Regions from separate parts of the Arthrobacter sp. TmtSoilC48 genome, predicted to be linked through region 1. Evidence: predicted binding sites of a transcription regulator. Region 1 holds the regulator's gene; the other holds the start of a gene.
The links. The regulator LexA, encoded in region 1, represses DNA repair genes until DNA is damaged. The targets are predictions, from matches to a motif close to TCGAACANNTGTTCGA.
Positions count from the first base shown of each region.

Region 1 (7,512 bases):
GCTACGGGCCGGGCCTCTGCATGCCACGATTCAAGAGCGGCGGCCGTGGTGAAGACCGGCATTGCCTTCCGGCCATCAGGCGCCTTAAGTGTGACTAATGCCATGTCGGCCTGCTTGTCCGCGTGCAGCCCGCCAACGCCTTCGGCCTCCACGGCGAGCTGGGCCACCACTGGAACGAAGACCCTGGCGGTAGCGAGTGAAGCCAGGACCTCTGCCTCACTGCCCGTACCGTTCAGCAGTGCAGCAACGGCGGCGAGGTAACCGGCATCAGCCGTGCCGTCGTCGTCTTCGAAATTGTGGATCCTGGCATCGTCACCACTCAGGCTCCGGCCTTCCCAAGGTTGCCCCGCGGAGTCGGCGGCTCCCCCGGCGCCAGCCAAGGCAGCAGCAATGTGGCCCGGAAGTTCGCGTCGTCCGGCATCGCGGCTGCCCGGGTGGTTCTCCGGGCCGGAATCTGTGGGACGTGAAGCAGCCATCAGCGGCGACCGGCTACATCCAGGGCTTCGGGCAGAGTGAAAGCACCTGCATAAAGGGCCTTGCCAACAATGGCACCCTCGACGCCCAAGGGCACGAGTTCGCGGAGCACGCGAAGATCCTCAAGGCTGGAGATACCGCCTGAAGCCACCACGGGCTTACCCGTTTTCTGCACCATCTGACGCAGCAAATCAACGTTCGGGCCCTGCAGCGTTCCGTCTTTGGTGACGTCGGTGACCACGTAGCGTGCGCAGCCAGCGTCCTCCAGGCGGGCAAGAACTTCCCAGAGGTCGCCGCCTTCTTTGGTCCAGCCGCGACCAGCCAGGGTGGTACCACGGACATCGAGGCCGACGGCGATCTTGTCACCGAAGCGGTCAATGGCACGCCGTGTCCACTCAGGGTTCTCCAGTGCTGCCGTACCGAGGTTTACCCGCTCCACGCCCAAATCCAGGGCGCGTTCCAGCGACTCGTCATCCCTCAGACCGCCGGACAACTCAACCTTTACGTTGAGCTGGGAGACGACCTCGCTGATGAGGTCCGCGTTGTTGCCACGGCCAAAAGCGGCGTCGAGGTCCACCATGTGCACCCACTCAGCACCGGCGTTCTGCCAGTTCAAGGCAGCTTCCAGAGGCGTACCGTAGCTGGTTTCCGAGCCTGCCTCGCCTTGCAGCAGGCGGACTGCCTGGCCATCAACGATGTCGACGGCGGGGAGGAGTTCCAGAACGGACTGGGCAGAGGTGGTCATGTGTGTCCTAGGAGTTGATGGGGACGCGAGGCGTTCAGTTGCCCGGCAGCGTCAGGAGATAGGCGGCAAGCAGGGACATCCCCGCCAGCACATAGAAGGAAACGGAAACCCACAGTGGCTTCTTCTGCTGATGGAAGGAGATACCTCCACCCACCAGCACGCCGGCAAGGCCCATAAGCACTACCGACCACACTTAGGCTGCACCACGATCGTCCGCTGCCGGACCTTGTGCCACCTTGGCTTCAGGTTTGCGAAGCCCGTCCACCCAGTTGCGCAGGAGGCGTGCCCCGGCATCTCCGGATTTCTCGGGGTGGAATTGGGTGGCGCACAGGGGGCCATTTTCAACAGCAGCGATAAAGGGGGCTCCGTGCTCGGACCACGTCACCAAAGGTGGGGCCATCCGGGGCTGGACGACGTCGAAGTTCCACTCCTGCACGCCGTATGAGTGCACGAAGTAGAAACGTTCCTGTTCGACGCCCGCGAATAGCTTGGATCCTTCAGGCACGTCCACCGTGTTCCAGCCCATGTGGGGAACCACGGGGGCGGGAAGGAGCTCAACTTTGCCCGGCCATTCGGCCATCCCCTCGGACTCGGTTCCGTGTTCGACTCCGGCCTCGAATAGGACCTGCAACCCAACGCAGATCGCCAGGACAGGCCGGCCACCCGCGACGCGGCGGCCAATCATGCGGATGGCATCGACGGCCTTGAGTTCCCTCATCACCGTTTCAAAGGCACCCACGCCGGGGACCAGCAGCCCGTCGGCATTCAGTACGTCCTCAGGCTTGGAGCTAAGAACCACCTGGGCGCCTGCACGCTCAAGGGCGCGAACAGCCGAACGTACGTTGCCCGAACCGTAATCCAGCACCGTAACCGTGGGCTTGCCTTCGGGCGACTCCGGCTTGACGGTTGCCGAAGCGTCGGTAACCGCGCCGTCCTTCAGGATTTGCCCGCTCATAGCGCCCCCTTGGTGGATGGAATGCCCTCCACGCGGGGATCCGACTCCACTGCAGAACGAAGAGCCCGGGCAAAGGCTTTGAACTGGGCCTCGACGATGTGATGGGGATCCCGGCCTGCGAGGACGTTCATGTGCAGGCAGATACCGGCGTGCAACGTGATGGCCTCAAAGACGTGACGGGTCAGCGAACCTGTGAAGTGGCCACCGATCAGGTGATACTCCTGCCCTGCAGGTTCCCCTCCGTGCACCAGATACGGGCGTCCCGAAACATCCACGACAGCGTGCGCCAAGGCTTCGTCCAGAGGAACCGTTGCTTCGCCGAAGCGGCGGATTCCGGCTTTGTTGCCCAGGGCGGTACGCAAAACCTCACCAAAGGTAATGGCCACATCCTCCACCGTGTGGTGGGCATCAATGTGGGTGTCACCCGTGGCCTTGACGGTCATGTCAATCAGGGAGTGCTTGCACAACGCCGTCAGCATGTGGTCATAAAAGGGAACCGTGGTGCTGATGTCCGAGACACCGGTGCCATCCAGGTTGATCTCCACCAGGACGGAGGATTCGCTGGTGGTGCGCTCCATGCGCGCAGTGCGGTCAGCGGACGGCTTGGCGCCGGTTTCGCTCATTGGGACGTCCTTATACACGAAGAATGGGGTGGGTCTATTGACAAGTTTAGTTGGGCTGGGACGCAGCGCTGTCCAGAAGGGCTTCCAGGGCCTCAAGGAAGGCCGTTGTTTCCTTTTCTGTTCCCGCAGTCACCCGCAGGTGCCCTGGAATACCGACGTCGCGGATCAGGACTCCCGCATCCAGCAAGCCCTGCCAGACTGCGTGCGGGTTCGAAAGCCCACCGAAGAACACGTAGTTTGAGTCCGAGGCCGCAGGCTTGAGTCCCATTCGGAGGAGCTCGGTCACAATGCGGTCCCGCTGGACCTTGATGTCTTCGACGTCGGCCATGAGCGCTTCGCGGTGGTTCAGGGCGGCCAGGGCCGTGGCTTGTGTGACGGCTGAAAGGTGGTAGGGCAGCCGAACGAGCCTGATGGCATCGGTGACCTCAGGCGCGGCAGCCATGTAGCCCAACCGGGCACCTGCCAAGGCAAAGGCCTTGCTCATGGTGCGCGAGACGATCAAACGTTCCCGCCCGGGAAGCAGCGTCAGTGCGCTCGGGGTGTTGTCGTGCGCGAACTCGTGGTAGGCCTCGTCCACGATGACGATTGCCTGGCTGGCCTCGCCGGCTTCGTACACGGCTTCGACCACGTCCAGGCCCAGTCCCGTTCCCGTGGGGTTGTTCGGCGAGCACAGGAAGACGATATTCGCTCCGGTCTCCCGCACCTGGGCAGCCGCAGAAGCCGCATCCAGGCCATAGTCATCAGCCCGCACCCCACGGACATACTCAGTGTCCGTGCCACTGGCAAGCAACGGGTACATGGAATACGTGGGAGGGAATCCCAGCGCCTTACGCCCCGGACCTCCAAAAGCCTGCAAAATCTGCTGCAGGACCTCGTTGGAGCCGTTGGCTGCCCAGATATTCTCCGCGGAAAGCCCGTGTCCGAGGTAATCGGCAAGGGATTCACGGAGTTCCGTGAATTCGCGGTCAGGGTACCGGTTCAGGCCAGTGGCCGCGGCGGCAACAGCCTGGGTAATCGCCGCTTGCACATCTGCCGGAACGCCATGGGTGTTCTCGTTGACGTTGAGCAAAATGGGGACGTCAAGCTGCGGCGCGCCATAGGGGCTCAATCCACGCAGGTTGGTCCGAAGGGGAAGTCGGTCAAGTCGCTCAAGCTGGTCACTCACCAAGACAGTTTAAGGTGCCGGTGCGACTGCGGAGTAACTGTGACGCCAGAGACGCTGGCCCCTCGCCCCCTGGCCGCTCAATTGGCGGGAACGAACAGCTGCTGGCCGGGCTGGATGCGTCCCCCGCGGAGATCGTTCAACTGGATGATTTCCGCGATGACATCACGGGGGTCCCGCTCCGGCGCGGCCGCACCGGCGATGCCCCACAGGGACTGCCCTGGCTGGACAGTAACCGTAACTGCCACCGGCGGCTGCAGCTGGGCTTGGGAATCAGAAGCTTTGGCCGGGGAGTTGATGAAGCCGGCAAGGCTCAGCAGCGCGGCAAGGAGCAGCATGACGGGAATTCCAAAGAAGACGATCCTGCCGCGTTGGGTAAGCCGGAGACGCGCAGGAGCCGGAGTGTTGCGGAATTCGTGGAACGTAGAGATTGCGGACATGAGCTGAGCCCTTCTGAGCGATTGCCTGCATCGGATGCCCGTTGCCGGCTGCCAATTCCTTGTGTTCGCCGAGCCCGGCCCCGAATGTTCGAACACTTTCTTCGAACATCCGAACCGCGCTCAACTTTTATAGAACACATATTCGAACCTTGCTATGACATTTTTAGCACTTATCAACGAACGGTGTCGAGACTCGCTAGAACGAATGTTTGATAAACGCCTGTGCCTGGCCTAGGTTTGAGTGAAGAAACAGGCACTGTTTCAGTGGAACAGGAGGGTCTGACATTTTTTCGGATCCCACATCCCCGGGCACACTTCAGACCGTGACCGGGCGGAACGGAAGGGCATTGGCGAACATGGCAGCGAAAGCCACCGGCGGCGGGGCACCCCTGCGGAGCCAGCAGCCTCAAAAGAGTCCCAAAAGCCTGACTGTCCGGCAGAAGAAAATCCTGGAAACCATCCAGCGGTCCGTCAATGACAACGGGTATCCGCCCAGCATGCGCGAAATTGGCGACACCGTTGGTCTCGCGAGCCTCTCCAGCGTCACGCACCAGCTCTCCCAGTTGGAGAAGCTCGGCTACTTGCGCAGAGATCCCAAGCGCCCCCGCGCCATGGAAGTACTCATGCCTTTGACCCTTGACGGCGGGACAATTCCCGGAGTGGAAGCAGCTACTACACTCCGCAGCGCAGGCGGACTCGCCGTGACGGAACTGGCCAGCGCCAGCGACACCGCGATGGTACCCCTCGTAGGACGCATCGCTGCAGGTGGGCCCATCCTCGCCGACCAGACTATTGAGGATGTCCTGCCCCTGCCCCGGCAACTGGTGGGCCACGGCGAACTGTTCATGCTGAAGGTCGCTGGGGACTCAATGATCGATGCCGCAATTTGCGACGGTGACTGGGTGGTTGTCCGTCGCCAGAATGACGCCATCAACGGTGACATCGTGGCAGCACTCCTGGATGACGAAGCCACGGTAAAAACCTTCCGCCAGCGGGACGGCCACACCTGGCTGCTCCCCCAGAACACGCAGTACGAACCGATACTTGGAGACCAGGCCACCATCATGGGCAAGGTCGTCTCGGTACTGCGCTCCCTCTAGGGAGTTCGCCTACGTTTTCTTTGCGCCCAGGCGTTCCAGGACGCCGCGCACAACGTTGCGGTCCGTCGTTGCCCAAAATGGCGGCAAAGCGGCACGCAGGAATCCGCCGTACCGTTCGGTGGAAAGCCGCGAGTCCAAGACGGCCACCACGCCTTTGTCGCCGGTGGAACGAATGAGGCGTCCCGCTCCCTGTGCAAGACGAATTGCCGCATGCGTAGCCGACACCGCCATGAACCCGTTGCCCCCGGACTGTGCAACGGCGCGTGAGCGTGCGGTCATCAGCGGGTCATCGGGCCTCGGGAACGGAATGCGGTCAATCACCACAAGGCGGCATGAACCGCCAGGGACGTCGACGCCCTGCCACAGGGACATGGTGCCGAAGAGGCAGGTGTCCGGTTCATCGGCAAATTGCTTCACCAGTGCTGCCATGGTGGATTCCCCCTGGCAGAGGATGTCCACATCCAGCCGCGGGCGCATGGCATCTGCAGCTTCTTCGGCCGCCCGACGCGATGAGAACAGGCACAGGGCTCCCCCACCGGATGCACGGATGAGGTCTTCAAGCTCATCCAGGGCCTCGGGTGAAGTGCCCCTGCCGGGCTTGGGCAGGTGCTTGGCCACGTAGAGCACACCCTGCTTCGGATAATCAAAAGGTGACCCGACGTCCAACCCGGTCCAGCTTGGCGCCCCATCTCCAATAAGCCCCAGGCCACCGGCTGCGGGTTCAAAGGCAGATCCAATGGCCAGCGTGGCAGAAGTAAGCACCACTGTGTGCCCCGCGAAAAGGCCCTCCCGCAGGCGGCCGGCAACGCTAAGCGGCGCGATGTTGATCAGTGCGGGCGCGGTCTCGTCCGGGGGTGAGTATCCCTGCTGGGGATCGAAGGTGCTGTTCCTGGAGAACCACACAACTTCACGGTTCTCCTTGGCTGCGAGCATCCGCTCGCACAGTTCCAGAATGAGCATGAGCCGTGAGCGCGCAAGCTGCCTCCCGCCGTCGACCGCGTTTGAAGAGTCGGTTTTCGAGTCGGACAATGCGGCGCGTGTGGCATCGCGCAGCTGGTCCAGGCAGTCCAGTTGTTCGTCGTTGAGCCCATTGGGCAGCAGTCCGTTGGGGACACCGGCAATGGCCATGTCCAATCGATCGGCGGCCGCGTTCAGGGCGTCTACGGTGATAGCGGTGTGTTTGCGCGCGCTCGAAGCCGCAGCATGCACCATTGCCACGGACAGCTGACCTGTCACGGCTCCCGTGACCCGGTCCTGCAGCTCATGTGCTTCGTCAACCACAACGACGTCGTACTCGGGCAGGACAGCAAGGCCTTCGAAGGCACTGACGGCCAGCATGGCATGGTTGGTCACCACGACGTCAGCCTCAGCCGCCCGGGCCCGTGCCTGCTCGCTGAAGCATTCCTCGGCAAGAGGGCATTTTTGCGCTCCCAGGCACTCCATGGACGTCACGGAGACCTGCCTCCAGGCGCGGTCGGTAACACCCGGCATCAGTTCATCGCGGTCGCCAGTGGCCGTCTTTTCGGCCCATTCACGGAGCCGGACCACTTCCTTGCCCAATTGCGACGACGGGCCGCCAACCGCCGCTGCGAAATGCGGCACGCTGGTGTCCTCACCCAGGGAAAAAAGTTGCCCCTCGGACGGCTCTTCGCTGGGGAAGCCGCCCTCCAGCTTTTGCAGGCAAACATAATTTGCCCGGCCCTTAACGAGTGCCACGTTCACGGGACGCTCAAGGGCCGGGCTTATGGTCTCCAACAGCCGGGGCAGGTCCCTGCCAACAATCTGCGTTTGCAGGGCCAAGGTAGCGGTGGACACAAGCGTCGGTTTGTTGCTGTCCATGGAATGGGCGATCAACGGAATCAGGTACGCCAAGGACTTACCCGTACCCGTTCCCGCCTGGACCAACAAATGTTCACCGGACTCGATGGCCTTGGTGACTTGCCTGGCCATCTCGTGCTGGCCTGAACGGCTTTGACCGCCCATCCCGGCAACAGCTTTGTCCAACAGTTCGAG
Region 1 covers NZ_AP046049.1:3,533,368-3,540,879, forward strand. Annotated here, with positions in the region: gene AC6I97_RS16350 (SseB family protein) at 1-476, opposite strand, end outside; gene priA (bifunctional 1-(5-phosphoribosyl)-5-((5-phosphoribosylamino)methylideneamino)imidazole-4-carboxamide isomerase/phosphoribosylanthranilate isomerase PriA) at 476-1,219, opposite strand; gene AC6I97_RS16360 (CG2302 family histidine operon protein) at 1,254-1,412, opposite strand; gene hisH (imidazole glycerol phosphate synthase subunit HisH) at 1,413-2,174, opposite strand; gene hisB (imidazoleglycerol-phosphate dehydratase HisB) at 2,171-2,797, opposite strand; gene AC6I97_RS16375 (histidinol-phosphate transaminase) at 2,844-3,962, opposite strand; gene AC6I97_RS16380 (LysM peptidoglycan-binding domain-containing protein) at 4,040-4,399, opposite strand; gene lexA (transcriptional repressor LexA) at 4,756-5,499, shown strand; gene AC6I97_RS16390 (ATP-dependent DNA helicase) at 5,509-7,512, opposite strand, start outside.

Region 2 (7,512 bases), 240 kb from region 1:
AGGCAGGTTCCTGGCAGCTTCTTCCGGGTTTGCCGGATCGGTTCCGTTCATCTGGTCCGAGTACACGTAGCCCTTTGCTCCGTTGGTGGCGATTACTGCGAGTAGGTCCGGGGCTTCGCGTCCTGGCACCTCGACGCCATAGCTCTCGCCCTTCGCGTTGATTTTCCACTCGGTAGGACCTTGTGCGATGTATCTGGCGCTGTTTTGCCACCTGTTCCCAGTTTCGGTTGTGGGCCACCCCTTGTGTTGAGGGCTCCAAAGCAACGACATATTTTGACCAGGCACCGCGTGTTCCCAGATCGGACGAAGAGCAGGAGACGTTGGCGCCATCCGGGAAAACGAACTTACCTTCGGTGAGGCAGGTGAGTTCCACCTCAACACCCGTCGCACCAGCGGGAGCCTGTCCAAGGTCAATCGTTGCCGTGCCGCTGTAAACGGCAGTCGAGGGGGCGTTCATGATGGATCTCCTTTCAATACTGGCGAATGGACATGGTGAGGTGATCGAGGCAGCGCAGCCTTCAGCTTCTGGCGGGCACGTGTGCATACGGAATTTAGCTGCCCCGGGTGAAATCCCGAGTGCTTCAGCTGCCGCTGGCAAGGGCAACTCTTCGAAAACGACAAGGCTGACCAGCCTGAGGTCCAAGGGCTTCAAGACAGCCAACGCCGCTGCGACCTCATCATTCATCGACGAGTCGTAGTTTGGATGGGCCGGATCCAGTTCCGCTTCGGCTTCTCTGCGTCTGGGAATGGCGTCTAAGAGCCTTCGATGGCGGACCTTTGATCGCTGAAGATTCCTGGCGGTGTTTGTCGTTGTAACCAACAGCCACGGAAGGATCGAACCATCAACCAGCCTGACGCCTTCCCGACGGCGCCATAACTCAAGGAAAGCGGCTGCCGTGGCGTCTTCGGCGTCGTGCCTTCCTCCAACCAAGGAGCAGTTCGAGCCCCGACCTCCGGCAGGTAAGGTAAGCGGCAGCCCCGCGATCTCCGCGGTGCTCAGTACCGCTCACTTTGGCCGTTGTATCAGCCATTCCTTAACGGTCCGGGCCTCCGGCAGGACCTCGCGCGTTGCCTGCGTACTCATGTCGAACTGCCCGGTCCGCAGCCATCGCCACATGGTGGTGAGGTCCTTCCCCACGAACCGTTCAAACAGCTTCTCCGGCATCGGCAAACCACGGGGCTTTCGTCCGGTCCGTTCCCGCCACAAGGTGCGGCACTCGTCTATTGACCGCACGTCAGATGCCAGTCCCAGCACCGCGCCGCTCCACCGTTCGGGGTCGGCGAACATCCGGGCGGCGATGGCACCCAGATCGTCAACACAGAGCCAGCCCACCGGCCGGGTCGGGCCCATTAGCTTTGGCATCAGGTGCCAGGTGGAAAACTGCGGATAGTAACCTTTGTCCGTCATTAGTTCCATGAACGCCATTGGCCGGAGCACGGTGAGGGGCAGTCCGAGTTCGCGAAAGCGCCGGGCGATAACCAGCTTCGAGTCCCAGGAACCAACGCCTGTTGGCTGGTCGCTGACTCCTGCCGCCCCGTACACCACGTGGCGTATGCCCGCTTCAGCGGCGGCCTCCGCCACGTTGCTGCCTTGCCGGACTTCGGCGTCGATTCCACTGGTCATGGGATTCTGGACGTTGAAAAGCCCGTATGCCCCTTGGAACGGCGTCCGAAGAGAGCCGGGATCCTCGGTGTTCGCCTGCGGAACCTGGGCGCCGAGCGCGCGCAGGGCCTGTGAAGCGTCACTGGACGGATTTCTGGTCAGGGCGCGCACCTGCCAACCGTCTTTGAGGAGGTGACGGACCACGGCCGATCCCTGCCGGCCGGTCGCACCGACCACTACCACCACACCCGGAGTGCCCCTGCCCGACGAAAAAACCATAGCTCAGTATCCCATTCGGGCCGAGGATTTGACCCGGGGCGGAAGGAACAGCCCACGCCCCGTCCGGGCGGATGAGAGCGCCGGTTGCGAGAGTTTTTCGAGGATTTCATCGGCGGCTCGGCGGCTCGGCGGCCGGAGCGGGCGGCGCCATCCATGTAGCCGCTCCAGACTGTTGTGGTCTGTGCGCCTGTCCAGTGGATCTGGCCTACGGCTGGAGCGAGCAACCACCGTACTGGATCCAAGCGCTCGCATCGGCCTCAACCAGCTTCCGCGCTGCACTCAGGCAGGCCAGGCCCGCTCCCACAGCTGCCCGGGAACGGGAATAGAGCTGCCATCCGGTGGCCGGCGGCTCCCGCCGCAGCGTGAACGTATGCAGCTCTGCCTGGGCTCCAGATGGTCGAGCCTGCACCTGCCAGTACTCAACGCTGGCGACGTCCCCGGCGCCGACAGCTACGCGGTGCCGGCTTCGGGTGCAAGAGCCACTGCGGTTTCCTTTCTGTTGTTGCTGCCGGTCAGGCGGCTTTGACGAGGGGGAGTTCGTCCCAGTGGGTGGTGTATCTGGGGGAGAGCATGTCGCGTTTCATGGACCAGTCCGGCCCGTTTTTGATGCCGGCATGGCCCAGTCCAATGGAGCCACGGCCGTATCGTTTGCTGACCTCTTCGACGAGGATGCCGATGCCGCGTTCTTCGTGCGGGTTCTCGAACAATTCCAGGGGCTTCTGATTACCGGTCGGGCGGAGGTCGGTGACCATGATCCCGGCGCGGACGTACTTCACTCCCTCGTGGACCTGGGGGAGTAGGGCGTGGGCTGCCCTGGTCAGGAGCACAGGATCAGCGGTGGGCATCGGCAGCGCCAAACACACCGACGGGAAGGACTTTTCGTTTGGGTTGAAGTGCGACGTTGCTGCGAACGCGGTGAGAACTTTGGCTTGCAGGTCATGCTTGGCCAAGCGGGCACTGGCCATCTGCGCGTAGACGCTCATGACCTGCCGCAATCCGGCACCGGTTGTGATTGGTGTGGAGAAGGACCGCGAGAAGATCAGCTGGTCCCGGCCGATGCGTTCTTCCTCCATGGGAATGCACGGAGTGCCTTGCAGCTCCAGAACTGTGCGCATCATGACAATGGAGAACTTGTCGCGGATCGCCACAGGATTAGCCCGGGTGAGGTCCAGGATCGAGAAGATTCCCATCGCGTTCAGGCGCTTGGTGAGTCTGGTGGCCACGCCCCAGATTTCGATCACCGACAGCTTCGCCATGAGTGCTTCCCGTTGCTCGACGGGTACAGATTGCCAGCGGCAGACGCCATCGAACCAAGGGTTCTTCTTGGCCCATTTGTTGCACAGCTTGGCCAGCGTTTTCGTGGGCGCGATGCCCACACAGACAGGCACGCCGACGTGGCGCCTGCAGGCTTCTTTCATCGTCCGGCCCAGCTGCAGCAGCTCATCGGGTTCACCCTTGACGCCCAGGAATGCTTCGTCGATGGAGTAGACCTCCAGCCAGGCTGAATACCTGCCCAGCAGCTCCATGACCCTGGCTGAAATGTCCCCGTACAGTTCGTAGTTGCTGGACAGGGCCACCAGGCCCCATTCCTTGGCCCGGGGGCGCAGTTTGAACCACGGCTCGCCGAGCCCAATGCCCAGACGCTTGGCTTCCGGTGAACGGGTGACCGCGCAGCCGTCGTTGTTGGAGAGAACTATGAGCGGTTTACCCTCCAGTGCGGGATTGAAGACACGCTCGGCTGAGGCATAGAAGCAGTTCACGTCCACATGCGCTATCTCCTGCATCCGGCGCATGATTGCGGGCTTAGACATGGTGCAAACACCGTGTCGCAACGCCCCAGATGGTCAGGTCCGAGAGCGCTGGAACCTTGATGTCAGGAAAGTCCGGGTTGTCGGCCTGCAGGACGACACCGTGGGCAGTGATCCTCAGCCTCTTGATGGTCAGCTCGCCGTCAAGAACAGCGACAACGACAGATCCGTCCTTGGGCTCCAGTGCGCGGTTGACGATCAGCTCATCGCCGTCGCTGATGCCGGCCTGCTGCATGGACTGCCCGGTGACTCGGACAATGAAGGTACTGGTCACGTCCTTGATCAGGTGCTCGTTCAGGTCAATGCGACCGTCGAAGTAATCCTGGGCCGGTGAGGGGTAGCCAGCAGCAACCGCTACCGGTGCCATCAGTACAGCTACCAGAGAGAGTCCCGCATCTATCACACGGGGGCCAACTATCACGCCCACAACACACCTTTTTTCGAATATATGTTCGAATTAAAGTGTACGCCGTTCCACCGACAGAATAGGGACTCCACCAAGTCGCATTCGGTGCCTTATGCCCGGGGGGTGTGTGACCGGCCAACCGGAGGTGACCGGCCACACTGCACGTTGGCCAGGACGGGGGGTTGTCCCCCTGTCCAACGTGCGTACGCACTGACATGCGTACTCAGTCCGGACAAACTGTGCAGGCGGTGCGCTTGTGACGGGGGCCGGAAGGCCACAGTCTGTTTTGCCAACAGAGAGTCCGTGGCCTTTGAGCCCCGCGTCTACGTAGTGCGCGTTAGCAGAGGGTAGTGACGCGTTTTCTCAGAAAGCTTTCCTCGGTGGTGATTTCATCCAGCACTCCGGGACATCGAAGGCTGCGAAGGTTGCCGGCAGGTGATGCGGCAGAGCCGGTAGTTCGGCTTTGGCAGTAACCATCCTGCGCTGGAGGGCATCAAAGTCCACCAGGCTGTTGTTCCAGATGACAGCCTCTTCCGGCCAGCTCAGGATCCTGCCAGAAGGTCCGAGTTCCGGCCCGGTCGCCTTCCTGGGGAGCCCCGAGCTTCTCAAAGAGTTTTCGCTTTTCGCGACATGAACTTTTCCAATCCCGCACTCCTTTGACTGGAGACCCGACCTTGCCGGACGCAATCGGTCAGGCTCCGCAACATATGTTTGGCCGTCGGCTGTGGGGTCTGTCGGTCACTGTTCATTGGAGAGAATCCCTTGAAGTATCTGCTTGGGAAAATAACAGCCTTCGTTGCCGTATTAATGGTCGTTTTTGGCGCACTTTCAATGGGGGTGCTCCACCTAAGTCCATCAGCTCACGCCTACGAAGTAGCAACCAACCAGGCAAACGTTACCGGCGGAGCGGCTATTTTGACGATGCCAGGATCCGGTCTTACGGCCACCTATGATCAATCCGGACTGACTGACCTCGTGGGACAGTCAACGATGGGCAGCCGTGGATATGTGGCCTCTGATTTCTCACAAAACATTGGGACTGGGTCCCCGGCTGTTGAATTCGCTACCAACGCGGTCAATAATTGCGCGGCAACCGGTCCCTGTAGCGGCTTGGGGACGGTCACGATCGCGTTTAGCCAGCCCGTGAGGAATCCAGTGCTCAACATCGCTGGCCTCGGTGGAAACGTGACTTGGTACGAAAACAAGAAAGGACCTGTCGACCGCCAGTCCCAGCTCCACGCCGTGTTGAATCTCGCAACCGCGGGCTTGACGATGACCAAGCTTTCCGGTGGAAACCTTAGCGTGTCGGGAAATGCCATTACGGCCACTAACGACAACGCAGGTACTCGGTGCGCGACGACCACCCAAACGAACGATCCTCAGCCTGTAAATGCCCAAGCGACTGCGGCCTGTGGGTCTGTCCGTATCAATGGCATTGTGACCTCGTTGACGTTCGATATCAGCGCGGTCTTTGTCCAGACCACCAGCGCGCTTCCGCCATACACGATCAACGACGCCCAAGATCCAAACCATAACGCGGACAACTTCGTCATGGCGGTGACTGTTCCGCAGGATTTTGGTGATGCGCCTGCTACTTACGATCAAAACAACGCTGCGCGGGCGGATCTGTCGGATGTGACGTTGGGGGCGAATGTCACGGAGGACAACGCGTCGGTGGCGAACGGCACGGTTTCGCCGAATGCGGGTGCGACGGCGGCTTTGGACCTGATGGACGACGGCGTGACGCTGGCTCCGATGGTGCAGGGTTCTACCGGTTATTCCACGACGGTGGCGATCAGCGGGGCGAGCAAGCCGGGCACGACGTGTGGGTGGATTGATTTCAACAGGAACGGGCTTTTCGACAGCGCTACCGAGCGGGCCTGTGCCTCGTTCGTGGCCGGTGCGACGTCGGCGACGCTGACCTGGGTGGTCCCTGCCGGGGTGGGTGCGGGGACGACGTATGCGCGGTTCCGGATCGGTTACACCACCGCCCAGGTCCAGGTCCCGATCGGTGCATCGGATTCCGGTGAGGTGGAGGATTACCTCTTTACTGTTGCTCCCTCGTCTGCTCCGGCGATCACGTTGGTGAAAACGGTGAACAAGACCACGCTGGTGGCCGGTGAAACGGCCACATACACGTTCGTGGCGAAGAACACGGGCAACGTGACGCTGACCTCGGTGGTGATCACCGAAACCCAGTTCTCCGGAACGGGCACCATGTCGGCTTTGTCGTATGCCTGGCCTGGCCTTCCGGGGATCCTTTTGCCGGGGCAGTCCGTGACGGCGACCGCAACGTATGTGGTCACGGCCTCGGATGTGACCACGGGGTTGGTGACCAACACGGCGAAGGTCACCGGGAACCCGCCCCTGGGGTTGCCTGTCTCGGCAACCGATGATGCGCAGGTCACCGCGCCGGCTGCGTGGAAGATCAAGAAGAGCGCCACGGTCAACGGGTCCGTTCCCGCAAACCAGTCCGTGAGCCCTGGCCAGACCATCGTGTACACGGTGACGGCGTCCAGTATCAGCGGCACCATCACCGGGGTCGTGCTGAAGGACGACCTGGCAGAGGTCCTGGATGACGCGACGTTCGTGTCCGGGTCAGCGACCCTGGTCATCGGCACCGGAGCACCCGTGCCGGTGGCCAACCCCGTACCACCCTCCACGGTGCTGACCACGGCGGCGTTTACGCTGCCGGCCGGGCAGACGGCCACCCTGAAATACAGTGTGCTGGTCAAAGCCGGGGCGTGGAACGAACAACTCGTCAACGTCGTGACGGGCACCGCGACCACCACACCACCGCTGACCTGCGCACCCTCTTCCGGAGCGGCCGGCCCTGACTGCACCACCACGCACGTGACGCCGGCGAAGGTCCTGATCGAGAAGATCGGCGAGTCCTCCGGCGGGACCTGGGTGCCGATGGCAGGCTCCACCTGGGCGGTGCACGTCGATAACGCCGGCACCCCCGGTGCCGTGCTGGCCAGCCCCACCGTGACGGCCGTGGCGGGGCAAACAGGCCGGTTCCAACTCGAAGGAATCCAGCCCGGAACGTACTGGCTTGAAGAAACCACCGCCCCGGCCGGGTTCAACCTCCTGGCCGAACCGGTGAAATTCACCATCGCCACCAACGGCACCGTGACCCTCGGACAAGGCTCCACGGGACAAGGCTCCGCGGGTGGGGTGGTGACCAGTACCGACGCCGATGGTGACGGGATCTTCCTGCTCACGGTCCGGGACGTGCCGGCCCTGGAGCTGCCCGAGTCCGGCGGCATCGGCTGGTGGCCCTTCACCACCGCAGGATCGGCCCTGTTGCTGGCCGCCCTGGCCCTGGCCGCCAACCGCCGCCGTGAGTCCGCTACTACCCGGCAGGAATCCACGACCACCCGGCACGAGTCCATTACCTAAAGAAGAGCCGGGAC
Region 2 covers NZ_AP046049.1:3,297,751-3,305,262, reverse strand. Annotated here, with positions in the region: gene AC6I97_RS15330 (hypothetical protein) at 1-129, opposite strand, end outside; partial or broken gene AC6I97_RS15325 (RNA polymerase sigma factor) at 782-931, opposite strand; gene AC6I97_RS15320 (NmrA/HSCARG family protein) at 1,007-1,882, opposite strand; gene AC6I97_RS15315 (FAD-dependent oxidoreductase) at 1,840-2,106, opposite strand; gene AC6I97_RS15310 (hypothetical protein) at 2,088-2,291, opposite strand; gene AC6I97_RS15305 (Y-family DNA polymerase) at 2,395-3,693, opposite strand; gene AC6I97_RS15300 (LexA family protein) at 3,686-4,117, opposite strand; gene AC6I97_RS15295 (CLIPPER-2 domain-containing protein) at 5,534-7,498, shown strand.
Region 2: the regulator LexA is predicted to act here: its motif matches at 4,131-4,146, upstream of AC6I97_RS15300 (LexA family protein).